Linked DNA regions of Variovorax paradoxus. Each later gene encodes a partner of the first gene's protein in a complex. Links are inferred from orthologs where the notes say so. Each region holds a gene or a part of one and is shown in the gene's direction. Other genes may lie near its edges. The genes, in order: QHG62_RS13265 and dapF.

The links.
Region 2: the proteins of QHG62_RS13265 (region 1) and dapF are in contact, whole or in part, in a solved structure (PDB 5YGU), measured with the Escherichia coli proteins. The link is inferred for Variovorax paradoxus from one-to-one orthologs.

The regions. Positions count from the first base shown.
Region 1 is NZ_CP123990.1:2,723,579-2,731,872, reverse strand. Bases 589-3,527 are described here. They hold QHG62_RS13265 (RNA pyrophosphohydrolase), read left to right. Parts: upstream 589-1,693; coding sequence 1,694-2,362; downstream 2,363-3,527. Other genes in these bases: proB (glutamate 5-kinase), read right to left, coding at 2,938-3,527; QHG62_RS13260 (CNP1-like family protein), read left to right, coding at 2,310-2,903; QHG62_RS13270 (proline--tRNA ligase), read right to left, coding at 589-1,550. In the rest of the region: more of QHG62_RS13270, read right to left, coding at 1-588; more of proB, read right to left, coding at 3,528-4,077; Obg family GTPase CgtA, read right to left, coding at 4,192-5,268; rpmA (50S ribosomal protein L27), read right to left, coding at 5,339-5,599; rplU (50S ribosomal protein L21), read right to left, coding at 5,612-5,923; QHG62_RS13235 (polyprenyl synthetase family protein), read left to right, coding at 6,115-7,107; type IV-A pilus assembly ATPase PilB, read left to right, coding at 7,349-8,294. UniProt on the Escherichia coli protein: Master regulator of 5'-end-dependent mRNA decay.
Region 2 is NZ_CP123990.1:4,728,387-4,736,574, forward strand. What follows is about bases 5,271-8,103. They hold dapF (diaminopimelate epimerase), read left to right. Parts: upstream 5,271-6,161; coding sequence 6,162-7,046; downstream 7,047-8,103. Other genes in these bases: QHG62_RS22755 (hypothetical protein), read left to right, coding at 5,271-5,466; QHG62_RS22760 (2-hydroxychromene-2-carboxylate isomerase), read left to right, coding at 5,492-6,154; QHG62_RS22770 (DUF484 family protein), read left to right, coding at 7,043-7,750; QHG62_RS22775 (YdcF family protein), read left to right, coding at 7,777-8,103. Outside these bases: QHG62_RS22735 (MerR family DNA-binding protein), read left to right, coding at 1-113; QHG62_RS22740 (MerR family transcriptional regulator), read left to right, coding at 419-1,417; QHG62_RS22745 (MFS transporter), read left to right, coding at 1,469-2,773; QHG62_RS22750 (alpha/beta hydrolase domain-containing protein), read left to right, coding at 2,884-5,022; more of QHG62_RS22755, read left to right, coding at 5,089-5,270; more of QHG62_RS22775, read left to right, coding at 8,104-8,188. UniProt on the Escherichia coli protein: Involved in the succinylase branch of the L-lysine biosynthesis and in the biosynthesis of the pentapeptide incorporated in the peptidoglycan moiety. Catalyzes the stereoinversion of LL-2,6-diaminopimelate (L,L-DAP) to meso-diaminopimelate (meso-DAP).

The DNA.
Region 1 (8,294 bases):
AGCACATCGACGCCGGCTGCGAGCAGCTGCTCGTAGAGCGCCTCGGCGGCCACCTTGACCTCGGGGCTGCGGTCCATGCCGATCGGGCAGACCACCACGGTGAAGGGCGCCAGCGCGTCCGGCCAGATGATGCCTCGCTCGTCGTGGTTCTGTTCGATGGCGGCAGCGGGCAGGCGCGTGATGCCGATGCCATAGCAGCCCATCTCGAGAAACTGCGGCTTGCCGCCTTCGTCCAGGTACGTGGCGTTCATGTCCTTGCTGTACTTGGTGCCGAGCACGAAGACGTGGCCGACCTCGATGCCGCGCTCGATGGCGAGCACGCCCTTGCCGTCGGGCGAGGCGTCGCCGGCCACCACGTTGCGCAGGTCGGCCACCAGCTCGGGCTCGGGCAGGTCGCGGCCCCAGTTGACGCCGGTCATGTGGAAGTCGATTTCGTTGGCGCCGGTGATCCAGTCGGCCATGACGGCGACTTCGCGGTCTGCCACGAGCTTGACGGGCTTCTTGAGGTTCAGGGGGCCGAGATAGCCGGGCTTGCAGCCGAAGTGCTCGTCGATTTCAGCCAGCGTCGCGAAGCGGAAGCCCTTGTCCAGGCCCGCCACCTTGCTCACCTTGATCTCATTCATGTCGTGGTCGCCGCGCAAGAGCAGCAGCCAGACTTGCGAACCCTTCAGGTTGCCGGCCTCATCGGCGATGTCGGTTGCCAGCACCAGCGACTTGACGGTGGTGGAGAGCGGCACGCCGAGGAGCTCTGCGACGTCGGCACAGGTGCTCTTGCCGGGAGTGGGCGTTTTGTCGAGCGCCTTGGCCGCGGCCGGGCGCGGGCCGGCCGGCGGCAGCGCCTCGGCCTTTTCCATGTTGGCGGCGTAATTGCTGTCGGGGCAATAGACGATGGCGTCTTCGCCGGTCGCGGCAATCACCTGGAACTCTTCGCTCAGGTCGCCGCCGATGGCGCCGCTGTCGGCCGCCACGGCACGGTAGCGCAGGCCGAAGCGGTCGAAGATGCGGCGGTACGCATCGGCCATGACCTGGTAGCTGGCCTTGGCGGCGTCCAGGTCGCGGTCGAAGCTGTAGGCGTCCTTCATGATGAACTCGCGCCCACGCATGAGGCCGAAGCGCGGACGGCGTTCGTCCCGGAACTTGGTCTGGATCTGGTAGAAATTCTTCGGCAGCTGCTTGTAGCTGCGAATTTCCTGGCGCGCGATGTCAGTCACCACTTCTTCGCTGGTCGGCTGGACCACGAAGTCGCGGTCGTGCCGGTCCTTGATGCGCAGCAGCTCGGGGCCCATCTTGTCGAAGCGGCCGGTCTCTTGCCAGAACTCGGCCGGCTGCACCACGGGCATCGTGAGCTCGACCGCGCCGGCGCGGTTCATTTCCTCGCGCACGATGGCCTCGACCTTGCGGATCACGCGCAGGCCCATGGGCATGTAGGTATAGATGCCGGTGCCGAGCTTCTTGATCATGCCGGCGCGCATCATGAGCCGGTGGCTCGCGACTTCGGCGTCGGCCGGCGCTTCCTTGAGGGTGGAGACAAAAAATCGGGAAGCTTTCATCGGGATCGCGCTGGTGGATTCAAAGTCGTAGGGAAAACAGGCGCCGGAAGAGACCTCCGGGAACCCGTGAGCCTCGAACTGGCCGCTTGCCGAGCGCAACCCGGCATGCATAATCGACTCAGTTCAAAAATTGGGGTTTGATTATGCTCGACCGGGACGGCTTCAGGCCCAACGTCGGCATCATCCTGCTCAACCAGAGAAACCAGGTTTTCTGGGGCAAACGCATACGCACGCATTCCTGGCAGTTTCCGCAAGGCGGCATAGACCGCGGGGAAAGTCCCGAACAAGCCATGTTCCGGGAACTGCACGAGGAAGTCGGGCTCCATCCGGAGCACGTGCGCATCGTGGCCCGTACCCGTGACTGGTTGCGCTACGAGGTGCCGGATCGGTTCATTCGCCGTGACGCACGGGGCCACTACAAGGGCCAGAAGCAAATCTGGTATTTGCTGCAATTGATCGGTCACGACTGGGACTTGAACCTGCGCGCGACCGACCACCCCGAGTTCGACGCCTGGCGATGGCACGATTACTGGGTGCCGCTCGATGTGGTCGTCGAATTCAAACGCGGCGTCTACGAGATGGCACTGACCGAGCTCGCTCGCTACCTGCCGCGGCAGGATTTCCGCAACCGTTTTCTGCGCAGCAATGTGCGCGCCCGAGAGTTCGAGCGCCACACGCCAGACGGCGGCGCGCCCGCGGGCCTGGACCTGCCGCCAGGCGGCAGTTTCGATCCGCATCCCGACATTCCTTCAGTGAGCGATGAACCTTCTTCTCCCAACAACAAAGCGCCTTTCCTTCCGTCGCAACGCTGAACGCGCCCTGCTTCTCCTGTGCGTGGCCGTGCTTGCGGGGTGCGCATCAGGGGCTCACGACACCGACAACCCCGACTGGGCGCAGGCGGGCATGCCGCCGCCGCCCAAGCGAACCGAGTCGGACACCGAGTGGGCCGAAACCGCAGTACCTCCGCCGCCGGCTTTCAGCGAAAGCCGTCTGCTGCCGATCGAGATGCCACCCTACATGACGCTGAAATTCGGCGTCGACCCGAGCACCATTGCAATCACGCCGGACGGCATCGTGCGCTACGTGGTGGTGGCACAGAACCGCGACGGCGGGGGCACCAACGCGTTCTATGAAGGCGTACGCTGCTCGACCGGGGAGTTGAAGAGCTATGCCCGCTACAACAACGGCACCTGGCAGGAAACCAAGACGCCGGAGTGGAAGCGCATAGACAACCTGAACTCGCGCTACGCCCGGGCGCTGTCGACCCAGGCGCTGTGCCGCGGCAATGCGCCGCGCAATTCGGTCGGGGACATGGTCCGGAACCTGCGAAATCCGATTCGCGAAGTCCAGTAAACCGGTAACGGGGCCTTGGGCCCCGTTTTTTTGATCAGCTGGGCATCAGCACCATGTTGTCGCGGTGCACCATTTCCGGCTCTGCCACGTAGCCCAGCAAGCGCTCGAATTCAGACGAGGGCTTGCGGCACAGCAGGCGCGCCTCGACGCTCGAATAGTTGGCCAAGCCGCGGGCCAGCTCCAGGCCTTCGGTATCGCGAACCGCAATCACGTCGCCGCGCGAAAACTCGCCCGAGACACTCGTCATGCCAATGGGCAGCAGGCTCTTGCCTTCGGCGCGCACCTTGGCCGCCGCACCGGCATCGACGGTCACGGCGCCGCGCAACTGCAGGTGATCGGCCATCCAGCGCTTGCGGGCCTGGTGCTTGGCGGTCTGGGCAACCAGCAGGGTACCGATGGGTTCACCACGCGCAAGGCGCAACAGGGCGTCGGGTTCGCGGCCCCAGGCAATCACGGTGGAGGCGCCAGAGCCGGCGGCGCGCTTGGCCGCCAGGATCTTGGTGATCATGCCGCCGCGGCCGAGGCTGGAGCCTGCGCCGCCCGCCATGGCTTCGAGCGCCGGATCGCCCGCCGCCGCCTCGTGCACGAAGCTGGCGTCCGGGTCCTTGCGTGGATCGGCAGTGAAGAGCCCTTTTTGATCGGTCAGGATGACCAGCGCATCGGCCTCGACCAGGTTGGCCACCAGTGCGCCGAGCGTGTCGTTGTCGCCGAACTTGATCTCGTCGACGACGACGGTGTCGTTCTCGTTGATGACCGGCACCACGCCGAGCCTGAGCAGCGTGACAAGGGTCGAACGGGCATTGAGATAGCGCTCGCGGTCGGCCAGGTCGGCATGGGTCAGCAGCACCTGCGCACTGCCCATTTCGTTCTCGCGCAGCTTGGTCTCGTACATCTGGGCCAAGCCCATCTGCCCGACGGCCGCTGCCGCCTGGAGTTCGTGGACTTCGTGCGGCCGGGTGCGCCAGCCGAGGCGCTTCATGCCTTCGGCAATGGCTCCGCTGGACACCATGACGACTTCGCGCCCATCACGCACGAGTTCAGCAAGCTGGCGGCACCATTCGCCGATGGCCGCCTCATCGAGTCCCCGCCCCTCATTGGTTACGAGGCTCGAGCCCACCTTGACGACGATTCGGCGGGCGTCCCGCAGGGCAGTGGATCCGGAATTCGAGGTCATTTGAGGCTGTCGCTGTCAGTCGTCGTGAATGGTGCGTGTTCTGCTTTTTCTGGAGCGCCTGCCGGGTCGTCTCGACGCGAGCATCAGGGATGCCCTGCCCAGGCCGCGCGGCGCTCAGTTTGGATCTGGCGGCAGTTCGGCAAAGCGCGGATCGACTTCGGCCGGCACTTGCTCAGCCACCTGCTCCGCCTTGATGTGCTGGTACACCGCCTGCACCAGATGCTCGCAGCCCTCGCGCGTGAGCGCCGAGATCTCGAACACCGGGCCCTTGAAGCGCATGCGCTTCACGAAGTCCTTGATGCGCGCGGCACGCTCGTCGCCGGGCACCATGTCGAGCTTGTTGAGCACGAGCCAGCGCGGCTTCTCGTAGAGCGCCGTGTCGTACTTCTTCAGCTCGCCGACGATGGCCTTGGCCTGTGCCACGGGATCGACGGACTCGTCGAACGGCGCAAGATCGATCACGTGCAGCAGCAATCGGGTGCGCTGCAGGTGACGCAGGAACAGGTGGCCCAGGCCGGCACCTTCCGAAGCACCTTCGATCAGGCCGGGAAGGTCCGCCACCACGAAGCTCTGCTCCGGGCCGACGCGAACCACGCCCAGATTCGGATGCAGCGTGGTGAACGGGTAGTCCGCAATGCGCGGACGCGCATTCGAGATGGCGCTGATCAGCGTCGACTTGCCCGCGTTGGGCATGCCGAGCAGGCCGACGTCGGCAAGCACCTTGAGTTCGAGCTTGAGGCTTTTCTTCTCGCCGGGCCAGCCGGGCGTTTTCTGCCGGGGCGCGCGGTTGATGGCGCTCTTGAAGCGCATGTTGCCGAAGCCGCCGTCGCCACCCTTGGCAATGGTGATGACCTCGCCCTCTTTCAGCAGCTCATACAGCACTTCGCCGGTTTCGGCATCGCTGATGATGGTGCCGACGGGCATCTTCAGGATGATGTCGTCGCCGGCCGCGCCGAACATGTCGGAGCCCATGCCGTGCTCACCGCGCCTGGCCTCGTGGCGGCGCGAGTAGCGGAAGTCGACCAGGGTGTTGAGGTTGGAATCGGCCACCGCGTAGACGTGGCCGCCGCGGCCGCCGTCGCCGCCATTGGGGCCGCCGAATTCCTTGTATTTTTCATGACGGAACGACACGCAGCCGTTGCCGCCATCGCCTGCGGCGATGTCGATGAAGGCTTCGTCGACGAACTTCATGGGGTATCCAGTGTACAAATGAAGAAGCCCCGGCAAAGCGGGGCTTCGAGCTGATCGAAGTGACCTGGGCTTATGCCGCGGGGGTCACGTTGACCATGTGCTTGTTCAGTGCGCCCTTGACGCCGAACGACACGTGGCCGTCGACCAGTGCGAACAGCGTGTGGTCCTTGCCCACGCCGACGTTCACGCCGGGGTGGAACTGGGTGCCGCGCTGGCGCACGATGATCGAGCCTGCGCTGATCAGTTCGCCGCCGAAAGCCTTCACACCGAGCATCTTGGGCTTGGAATCGCGCCCGTTTCGCGTTGAGCCGCCGCCTTTTTTCTGTGCCATGGAATCTTCTCCTTAGCCGGCGATCGCGCCGATTTGCAGTTCGGTGAACTGCTGGCGATGGCCTTGACGTTTCTGATAGTGCTTGCGACGGCGCATCTTGAAGATGCGAACCTTGTCGTGCTTGCCGTGCGACAGTACCGTGACTGTCACCGTTGCGCCGGACACCAGGGGCGTACCAACCTTGATTTCGCTGCCGTTGCCGACTGCGAGAACCTGATCGATCACGATTTCCTGGCCTACATCCGCAGCAATCTGTTCTACTTTAATTTTTTCGCCGGAAGCAACGCGATACTGCTTGCCGCCGGTTTTTATGACCGCGTACATGTGAACCTCTTGGGAATATGAGCTCTACGGCGAATTCCGCAGAGCCCTAGATTCTAGCACGGTTTGCACGCGCTAACATGGTTTGGGCCCGGGCCGGCCCCGGACGACCTCCGGCTCGTCCCTATAATCTGCGCCTTCCGGCCTTGTGCCGCCGCTACCTTCCGTACTCAGACGCGCCGCGCGCAAACGCCTTGCCAGTTCACGCCGCCGATACCTCCCCCACCGCCACCGTGCTGGATTTGATCGCCGGCGACATGGTCGAAGTCGACCGTGTGATCGCGCGGCGCCTCGATACGGGCGTGCCTCTGGTCAGCCAGGTTTCCAAATACATCATCTCCGCGGGCGGCAAACGCCTGCGGCCGGCACTGCTGCTGCTCATGTCGGGGGCGCTGGGATACACCGGCGAGCAGCGCTTCAACCTCGCGGCCGTGGTGGAGTTCATCCACACGGCCACCCTGCTGCACGATGATGTCGTCGACGAATCGACCCTGCGGCGCGGGCGCCCCACGGCCAACGAATCGTTCGGAAATCCGGCCAGCGTGCTGGTCGGCGACTTCCTGTACTCGCGCGCCTTCCAGATGATGTTGGATGCAAACAACATGCGCATCATGCAAATTCTGGCCGAGGCAACCAACGTGATCGCCGAAGGCGAAGTGCTTCAGTTGATGAACATGCACGACGCATCGTTGGATGAAGCGGCCTACCTGCGCGTGATCCGCTCCAAGACCGCCAAGCTTTTCGAAGCCAGCACGCGGCTTGCCGCCGTTCTGGCCGGTGCAACACCTGAAGTCGAGGAGGCCTGCGCCACCTACGGCCAGGCGCTGGGCACGGCATTCCAGGTGATCGACGACGTGCTCGACTACGCGGGCGATGCCCACGAAACAGGCAAGAATGTGGGCGACGACCTCCGTGAAGGCAAGACCACGCTGCCGCTGATCTTTGCCATGCAGCGCGGCAACGCTGCCCAGGGCGAACTGGTACGTGCAGCAATCCAGGCAGGCGATACCGCCCAGCTGGGAAAGATCGTCGAAATCGTCCACAGCACCGGGGCGCTCGAAGCATCGCGCGCCGCGGCCGCCGACGAAGCGAAACGCGCGATTCACGCATTGCGCGACTTTCCGTCCAATTTGCACGCCGACGGTTTGCTACAATTGGCGGCTCAGTTGCTTGAGCGACGTGCCTGAACACCTCACAAGAGTTGGCAAGGACGACTTCTCTTTTTTTGCAACCAATCGGGGTGTAGCTTAGCCTGGTAGAGCGCTACGTTCGGGACGTAGAGGCCGGAGGTTCGAATCCTCTCACCCCGACCAGTCTTTTAGGCTGGCACCAATAATGCCCGTGCCTGTTGCTGTGTAGCGATTTACAGGACGCGGGTGTTCAGCGATGATCGTGAAGCATTTTTTCACATCTTTTGCAATTCGCTGAATGGCTGCCGCCGAACTTCCTGTTAAAGAAAACACGCAAATCGCCCTGCCAGGCCTTGCGCGCGCCCTCGTCTCGGCCGGCAAGCTGCCCGCGAAAACTGCGGAAGACATCTATCAGAAGTCGCTGAGCAGCCGCACCAGCTTCATTGCGGAGCTGACCGGCAGCGGCGCCGTCTCGGCGGCGGACCTGGCCCATACGCTTTCTTCGGCCTTTGGCGCCCCGCTGCTCGATCTGGACGCAATCGATCACCAGCGCCTGCCCAAGGACCTGCTCGACCCCAAGCTGTGCCTTGCGTACCGCATCGTCGTGCTCAGCAAGCGCAACAACCGTCTTATTGTTGCAACAGCCGACCCCTCGGACCAGCAGGCGGTGGAAAAGATCAAGTTCGCATCCCAGATGGGCGTGGACTGGGTCATTGCCGAGTACGACAAGCTGTCGCGCATGATCGAGGCGGCCGCGGTCAGCGCGTCGGAAACCCTCAACAATATCGTCGGCGGCGGGGATTTCGAGTTCGACGACGTCACGGCGGACACCTCGGGCGATACGAACGAACAGGCGGCCATCGCCGAAGTCGAGGATGCCCCGGTCGTTCGCTTCCTTCACAAGATGCTGCTTGACGGCGTCAGCATGCGCGCATCGGACATTCACTTCGAGCCGTACGAGCACAACTATCGGGTGCGCTTTCGCATCGACGGCGAACTGCGCGAAATTGCCAGCCCGCCCACGCTCATCAAGGACAAGCTGGCCTCGCGCATCAAGGTTATCTCCCGGCTCGACATCTCCGAAAAGCGCATTCCGCAAGACGGGCGGATGAAGCTCAAGATCGGCCCGGACCGCGTGATCGACTTTCGCGTGAGCACCCTGCCCACGCTGTTCGGCGAGAAGATCGTGATCCGTATTCTGGATCCGAGCAGCGCGCGCCTGGGCATCGATGCGCTCGGTTACG
Region 2 (8,188 bases), 2.0 Mb from region 1 along the record:
CCGTCCTCGACTGCCCGATCCTGGATGAGCTGGCCGCGCCCGCCATCGATGCTGGGAAGGTACACGCATCGGCAGCGTGCTGCGCGCCTGGCGTGAAGTTGGCGGGCTCCTAAGCGGATATCGGCGGGTGCCCGGTTCTGGCCGCATTCTGTCCTTGGATACAAGCTATCCACATGTAGGCTTGGTACCGACCAACACCGGCTGATAGAACGCTGCGTCGAGTCGCTTCACATTCTCGAAGCCAGCCTTTCGCATCAGCTCGCAAAGACGTTCGACCGAGGCCGCATAGAACCTGGAACGCATGGCAACTGGAACCAGCATGCGCGAACATCGTCGGGCGATGGCGATATCCGCGTTTGCTGTCAAAGTGCCAACAGACCGTGGTTTGAGGAAACGCCCGCAGCGCCACAATCCCCCCATGCGCATCAAAGTCGGCGACCTCGCCCGCTCCACCGGTCTTACCGTCCGCACCCTCCACCATTACGACGAGATCGGCCTGCTCAAGCCCTCCGGCCGCTCCGACTCCGGCTACCGTCTCTACTCCGAAGGCGACGTCGCGCGCCTGCACGCGATCCAGGCGCTGCGGCACCTGGGCTTGGCGCTGGCCGAGATCGGGCCTCTCCTCGATGGGAGCGAAGCTGCCCCTGAGCGCGTCATCGAGCAGCAGATGCACGCGCTGGACCACCAGATCCGCCAGGCCACCGAGTTGCGCGAGCGGCTGGCGCTGATGCACGGCATGCTGCGCAAGGGTGGCAGCCCCAGCATGGACGACTGGGTGCAGACGCTTTCGCTGATGACCACCTTTGGCCGCTATTTCGAGGCGGGCGAGCTGAAGCAGATCCTCGGCGCGTATGTCGGCGTCGAGCAAGACTGGCTGCAGCTGCAGGCCGAGGTCCGGCGCTACATGGACACGGGCGGTGGCATCGACACGTGGGAGTGCCAGGTGCTCACCCGCCGCTGGACGATGCTGATGGTGCGCTGGATGGGCGGCAACTACGCGCTGATGGAGCGCTGGGGCGCCATGTTCCGGCAGGAGTCAAAGGTGCGCGGGCAGGGCGGCGCGCCGCCTACGGACATGATGGAGTTCATGGAGTCGGCTATCCAGCTGCGTGTGCGGTTGATGCAGGAGCACTGCGGCAGCGTGGAATTCCGCCTGCCCCCCATGCCCGACGCCGAGGCGCAGGCGATCGATGCCGAGGGCCGGGCCTTGCTACGGGCGGGCGAGCGGCGCGATGGTGCGAAGGCGCGGGCGCTGCGCAAGCGCTGGGCGGCGTTGCTGCACAAGACCTGCGGCGGCAACACCGCGCTGTTTGCCAAGCTCGCCACCCTGCATCTCGGGCACCCGCTGCTGCTGGCCGGCCTGCCGCTCGGGCGCGAAGTGCGCGAATTCCTGTCGCCCGTCGATGAAAGTGCTTGACCCTCACGTAGCGTGAGCCCGCACAGTCGGTCCCTGTTTCAGAGGACCGACATGACAACGAAAAAAACAGACCCGGCCGCACGCGCGGCCCTTTTCCAGGACCGCAACTTCCGCTGGCTGATCACCGGCAGCGCCATCTCGCTGCTGGGCGACCAATTCACCCTGCTCGCGCTGCCTTGGCTGGTGCTGCGCCTGACCGGCGACACGGTGGCGCTGGGTACCGTGCTGGCGCTGGTGGGCATTCCGCGCGCCGTATTCATTCTGCTGGGCGGCGCGGTGGTCGACCGCTTCTCGCCGCAGCGCGTGTTGATGCTTACCAAGCACGTCAACTTCGTGCTGCTGGGGCTGCTGGCGCTGGGCGTGTGGCAAGGCGTGCTGACGCTGCCGGCGATCTACGCGTTGTCGCTGGCGCTGGGCATCAGCAGTGCCTTCAGCATCCCGTCGGGCACTTCGATCCTGCCGCACGCGTTGGCGCCCGCGCAGCTGGGCGCCGCCAACGGCGTGATGATGGGCGTGCGCCAGCTGAGCATGTTCGTCGGGCCGCTCGCGGCGGGCGTGCTGATTGCGCTGTTCGGCGATGGCTCGGGTGGCGTACAGAACGCAGGCGGCATTGCGGTGGCCCTCGCGCTCGACGCCTTCAGCTTCGCCCTGTCCGCCTGGACGCTCGCCCACGTAAAGATGCGCACCCTTCCCGCGGACCCCGCGCGGCACGCGCCGATCTGGGCCTCCATGGTCAGCGGCGTGCGGCACGTCTGGGGCGATGCGCAGCTGCGCACGCTCTATCTCTATTGGGGCGCGGTCGCCGTGCTGGTGCTGGGCCCGTTGCACATCGCGCTGCCGGTGCTGGCGGAAAGCCGGCCGGGTCTGGGTGCTTCGGCCCTTGGGGTGATGGTCGGCGCGCATGGCGCCGGCACCTTGCTGGGCATGGTGGTGTCGGGACTGCGGCCGGGGCTGCGCATCGGCACCCTGGGCACCAGCGTGCTGCTGGCCGACATCGCCATCGGGCTGCTGTTTGTGCCCATGGGCGGCATCTCAGCCGCTTGGCAGGGCGCCTTGCTGATGGTGCTGGTGGGCGTGCTCGGCGGCTTCATGCAGGTGGCGGTATTCACCTGGGTGCAAAAGCGCGTGCCGCCGGCAATGCTGGGCCGCTCGATGAGCCTGTTCATGTTCATCTTCATGGGGCTCGTGCCCGTGTCATCGGCGGCGGCGGGGTGGCTGCTGCAGGTGGTGTCGCTGCCGCAGTTGTTCACGGGGGCGGGGTTGCTGCTGGTGGCGGCCGCGGTTCTGGCTTGGGTGGGAACGCCGATTCGCGGGGTCGACGAGGCGGTGGCACCGGTGCGCGGGGCCGCTCCTTAACCATCGGTCAAGACTGGGTAAGCAAGACGCGAATTGCAGGCGTGTCTCCGAATCGTGACGATGCAAGGCGCCGACTGCGTCGGAGCATCGCAAGAAGAACAGGAGACAACATGCATTCCAACAGCCCGAACGGGCGCCGCGAGTCGCGTCTGCATTGGCTTGCTGCAGCAGCAGCCATGGCTGCCGTCATGGCCGCCGCGCCGGCCGAGGCCCGTGTCACCCGCATCGTGATCGACGATGTCGCGCCGCTCACCGGGCAGGCGATTCCGTATGAGCAGATTCGCGGGCGGGCCTTTGGCGAGCTCGACCCGAACGATCCGCACAACAGCGTCATTACCGACATCAAGCTGGGCGCGGACACGGCCGGTGGCAAGGTGCGGTATGAAACCTCGTTCAATCTGGTGAAGCCGGTGGACATGAACCGGGTGAGCGGTTTCATGTGGCACGACGTGCCCAACCGCGGCGGCGCGGGCACCATTGTTGTGGAGGAGCGCGAACTGGGCGACATCGGCCTTCGCAGCGGCTGGCAGGCAGACAACGCAGGCAACACGGGCGTGCCGGCCAACCGGGCCGCAGGCACCAATCACTGGGTGGCGGCGCCCATTGCCAAGGTGAACGGCGTACCGGTGGCAGGCGAGGTTTTCGCGCGCATCGTCAACCAGGGCGGCGCAAGTTCGAAGCCGCTGATGGTGCAGGCCAACCCGGTGCCGTATCTTCCTGCCACGCTGGACACCACCAAGGCAACGCTGAAGACGCACCTCAGGGAGACGGTCGACGGCGTTGTTACCGAAGGCCCGGCCATTGCGGCGGGCGACTGGGCGTTTGCAAAGTGCGATGCGGGTAATCCGTTTCCGGGCACGCCCATCGACATCGACCCTGCCAATGCGCCCGGCAATCTGCCGGTGCATATCTGCTTGCGCAACGGCTTTGATGCCAACCTGCTGTACCAGGTGGTGTACCCGGCGCAAAACGCCTACGTCCTGGGCGTGGGCATGGCAGCGTTCCGCGACGTGGGCACTTTCTTTCGCTACGAGGCGGCCGACGACTTCGGCACGCGCAATCCGGTGTCGGGTTTGGTCAAGGGCACGGCGGTGCGGGGTGTGTCGCAGTCCGGAAACATGGTGCGGCAGTTCATCTTCATGGGCCTGAACCAGGACGAGCGCAACCGCAAGGTGTACGACGGGGCGTGGCCCATCATCGCGGGCCGCCGGGTTGCGGCCAACTCGCGCTGGGCGCAGCCGGACGGCGTGCTGGAGCTTTACCAGCAGGGCAGCGAAGGCCCGCAGTGGTGGACGGACTGGCCTGACCCGGTGCGCAAGCAACCCACAGGCAGCATCTTTTCCCGCTGCAGCACCAATGACACGTGTCCGAAGGTGATCGAGCATTTCGGTTCGGCCGAGGTGTATGCGCTGAAGCTCACGCCCGAGTGGATCGGCACGGCGGGCGATGCGGATATTCCGCTGCCGCGCAACGTGCGGCGCTACTACGTGCCGGGCTCTCACCATGGCGGCGGCGCGGGCGGCTTTACGCACATGCCGGCAACCACCACCGGCGCAAGCTGCCCCGGCAACAGCTATGGCACCGGCACGCTGCCGGCAAATCCGGTGCCGCACACAGAAATCACCAACGTGCTGCGCCTGGCCATGCGCGACTGGGTGCTGAACGGAACACCGCCTCCGCCCAGCCGCTGGCCCACGCTTGCGGGCAAGACGCTGGTCGAGGCCAACAAGAAGGCAATGGGCTTTCCGAGCGGTGTGCCCGGCATTCCAGATTCGATCTTCTTGCCGGAGAACTTTGCGTTTCCGGTGTTCGACTACGACTGGGGGCCGCAATTCAACCACTCTGAAGCCTCTGGCGTACCGACTGGCGTGCCGCCGCGCATCGGGAAGGCAATTGCCATGAAGGTGCCGAAGGTCGACGCCGACGGCAACGAGATAGACGGCGTACCGACCGTACTCGTGATGGCGCCGCTGGGCACCTACCTGGGCTTCAACATCACCGCCGCGGGCTTCCACAAGGGGCAGGTGTGCAACTACGTGGGCGGCTACGTGCCGTTTGCGCGCACGCGTGCCGAGCGCCTTGCGAGCGGCGACCCGCGCCTTTCGCTCGAAGAACGCTATGGCAGCCACGAGGGCTACCAGGCGGCAGTGCGCGCGGCGGCCGAGAAGGCGTCTGCCGAAGGCTTTCTTCTGCCCGCGGATCGGGATCGGCTCATCAGGCAGGCGGCCGAGAGTTCTGTGCTGCGTTGATTGCGCTGGCTGCACGCCGCTATGGGCGTAGAAAGGTACGATCCATTGGAAGAAGCAAGAGACGCCATGCCCATTTCTCAGCAATCCGGTTTTATTTCTTCCATTCGTGCGCGTGGAGCCGTGGCGGGTGCCCTTTGCGCCACGGCCTTGTTCATCGCCGGCTGCCAGTCGCAGCCTGAATTCCGCCCTCTCACCTCCGAGGCGCCGCCGCCGCCGACCTTCGTGACCGTACCCGCCGAGGAAGCTTGCCAGCCCGCGCAGGCCCGCTACGCGCTCGGCCGCTCTCTCGACCCGCTGCTGCTGGAAGAAATGCGCGCCCGCACCGGCTCCACGTCTGCGCGCACCTCGCCGGCCGGCACGCCGTTGCCAACGCCGGCCGATCCGGCGCGGCTCAACGTCGATGTCGATCCGCAGGGGCTTGTGGTGGCCGCGCGCTGCGGCTGACCGGAGTTGATTTGATAATTCCGCGATGACGACGAAGACGACAAACTCCACCCCCATCGCGCTCGACTGCTACTACAGCCTTTCTTCGCCATGGGCCTACCTGGGCGGCCCGCAGCTGCAAGACATCGTGCGCCGCCACCATGTGCGGCTCACCCTCAAGCCCTACGACTTTCAGGCGGTGGTGCCGCAAACCGGCGGCATTCCGCTGAAGACCCGGCCCGAACCGCGCCGCACGTACCACGCGCTCGAACTGGCGCGCTGGCGCGACTACCTGGGCATGCCGCTCAACCTGGAGCCGGCGTATTACCCCAAGGGCGCCCCGGTCGATCCCAACTGGAACAAGTACCCCGGCTGGATGGTGATTGCCGCACAGCTGAAGGGGCTCGACGCGCAGCCGCTCTCGCATGCGCTGCTGCGCGCGCTGTGGGCCGAAGAGCGCGACACCTCAGAAGCGGCGGTGCGCATCGCGGTGGCCGATGAAAACGGCTACGACGGCGCCTTGCTGCAGGCGCTGGAGCAGTCGGCCGAAACCCTGGCCACTTACCGCGCCAACAGCGCCGATGCCATAGAGGCGGGCGTGTTCGGCGCTCCCACGTTCATCCTGAATGGCGAGCGTTTCTGGGGGCAAGACCGGCTGGCGTTTCTGGACCGGGCCCTGGACCAGCTGCGGCACGCCAGGGGCGGATAATCGCCCGATGCGAATCCGCTTTACCAAGATGCAGGGAGCCGGCAACGATTTTGTCGTGCTCGACGAAACCCGCGGCACGCTGGGCCTCACGGCCGCGCAATACCGCTTTCTGGCCGACCGCCACTTCGGCGTGGGCGCCGACCAGATCCTGACGGTGCGCCCCCCGTCGAAAGACGCGGGCGAGGGCATCGACTTTCAATACGTGATCCACAACGCCGACGGCGGCGAGGTGGAGCAGTGCGGCAACGGTGCGCGCTGCTTCATGCGCTTTGTGCGCGAGCACCACCTGACCGACAAGGACACGGTGCGCGTCGAAACGCTGGCCGGCATCATCGAGCCGCGCATGAGTGAGGACGGCCGCGTGACGGTGGACATGGGCCCGCCCATCTTCGAGCCGGCCCGCGTGCCCTTCGATACCGCCGGGCTCGACGCGCAGCCCACGGGCTCGTGGCACACCTGGCACCTGGCCCTTGGCACGCATGCCGATTCGGCGATCGTTTCGGTGGCGGTGCTGTCCATGGGCAACCCGCACGCGGTGCAGGTGGTCGACAACGTCGAAACGGCACCGGTGGAGCGGCAGGGGCCGCAAATCGAGCACCATCCGCGCTTTCCGCAGCGGGTGAATGCCGGCTTCATGCAGGTGGTCGACCGCACGCACGTCAAGCTGCGGGTGTTCGAGCGCGGCGCCGGCGAAACGCTGGCCTGCGGCACCGGCGCGTGCGCGGCGGTGGTGGCGGGCATTCGGCTGGGCCTGCTCGACAACCGCGTCGACGTGCACACGCACGGCGGCGTGCTCACCATCGGCTGGGAGGGCGAGGGCAACCCCGTGCTCATGACCGGGCCGGCCACCACGGTTTTCGAGGGGGACATCGAGGTGCCCGAGCTGCCATGACCAACTTCAGAAACAACAAAGACGACCACGCCAACGCCATGAACCCGATCACCGAAGACGACATCGCCAACTACCTGGCGAACACGCCCGACTTTTTCGAGCGGCATGCACAGTTGCTGGCGCAAGTGCAGCTCACCAGCCCGCACGGCAACCGCGCCGTGAGCCTGCAGGAGCGCCAGGCCGAAATGCTGCGCGAGAAAATCAAGGCGCTGGAGCATCGCCTGATGGACATGGTGCGCCACGGCACTGAAAACGTGGTCATCGCCGACCGCCTGCAGCGCTGGACCAAGGGCCTCCTGACCACGCGCGACCCGCGCAGCCTGCCGTACCGCATTGCGGTCGACCTGCAGTCGCTGTTTCTGGTGCCGCAAACCGCCATCAAGGTGTGGGACTGCGAGGCCGACTACCTGAACGAGGCCTACGCCCAGTGGGTGAGCGACGACGTGAAGGCGCTGGCCACCTCGCTCACATCGCCTTATTGCGGGCTCAATTCGGGTTTCGAGGCGGCCAACTGGCTGCCCGAGCCGGCCGGCGCCATGTCGATCGCGCTGATTCCGCTGCGGCCCGATGCCGAGTCGCCGGCATTCGGCCTCTTGGTGCTGGCCTCGCCGGACGCCCAGCGCTTCAACGCCGAAATGGGCACCGACTTTCTCGAGCGCATCGCCGAACTGGCCTCGGGCGCCTTGTCGCGGCTGCGGCCTTGAGCGGGCGGCACCGGTCCTGGCGGGCCGTGCGGCCCGTGTTGTGGACGGTGCTGCTCGGCGGACTGCTGGCGTACCTGGCCATTGCGGCCATTGTCTGGCGGCATGCGGTCCAGACCCTCGGGAACCCGCCCCAGCGCACGGCCGATGCCGCGCTGATTCTGGGCAACCGCGCCTACCTCGATGGCAAGCCCAACCCCTGCCTGACAGGCCGGGTCGACGCCGGCATCGCGCTCGCGAACGCGGGCCGCGTGAAGCAACTGGCGTTCTCGGGCGGTGTGGACAAGGAAGACGGCCGCATCGAAGCCGAGGTGATGCAGCAGCACGCGCGCGCCCAAGGCTATGCCGGTCCGCTGCTGCTGGAGCCGGCCTCCACTTCTACCCGGCTGAACCTTGCGCTCTCGCGCCCCCTGCTGCAGGCGGCGGGCGTTCGCAGCGTGA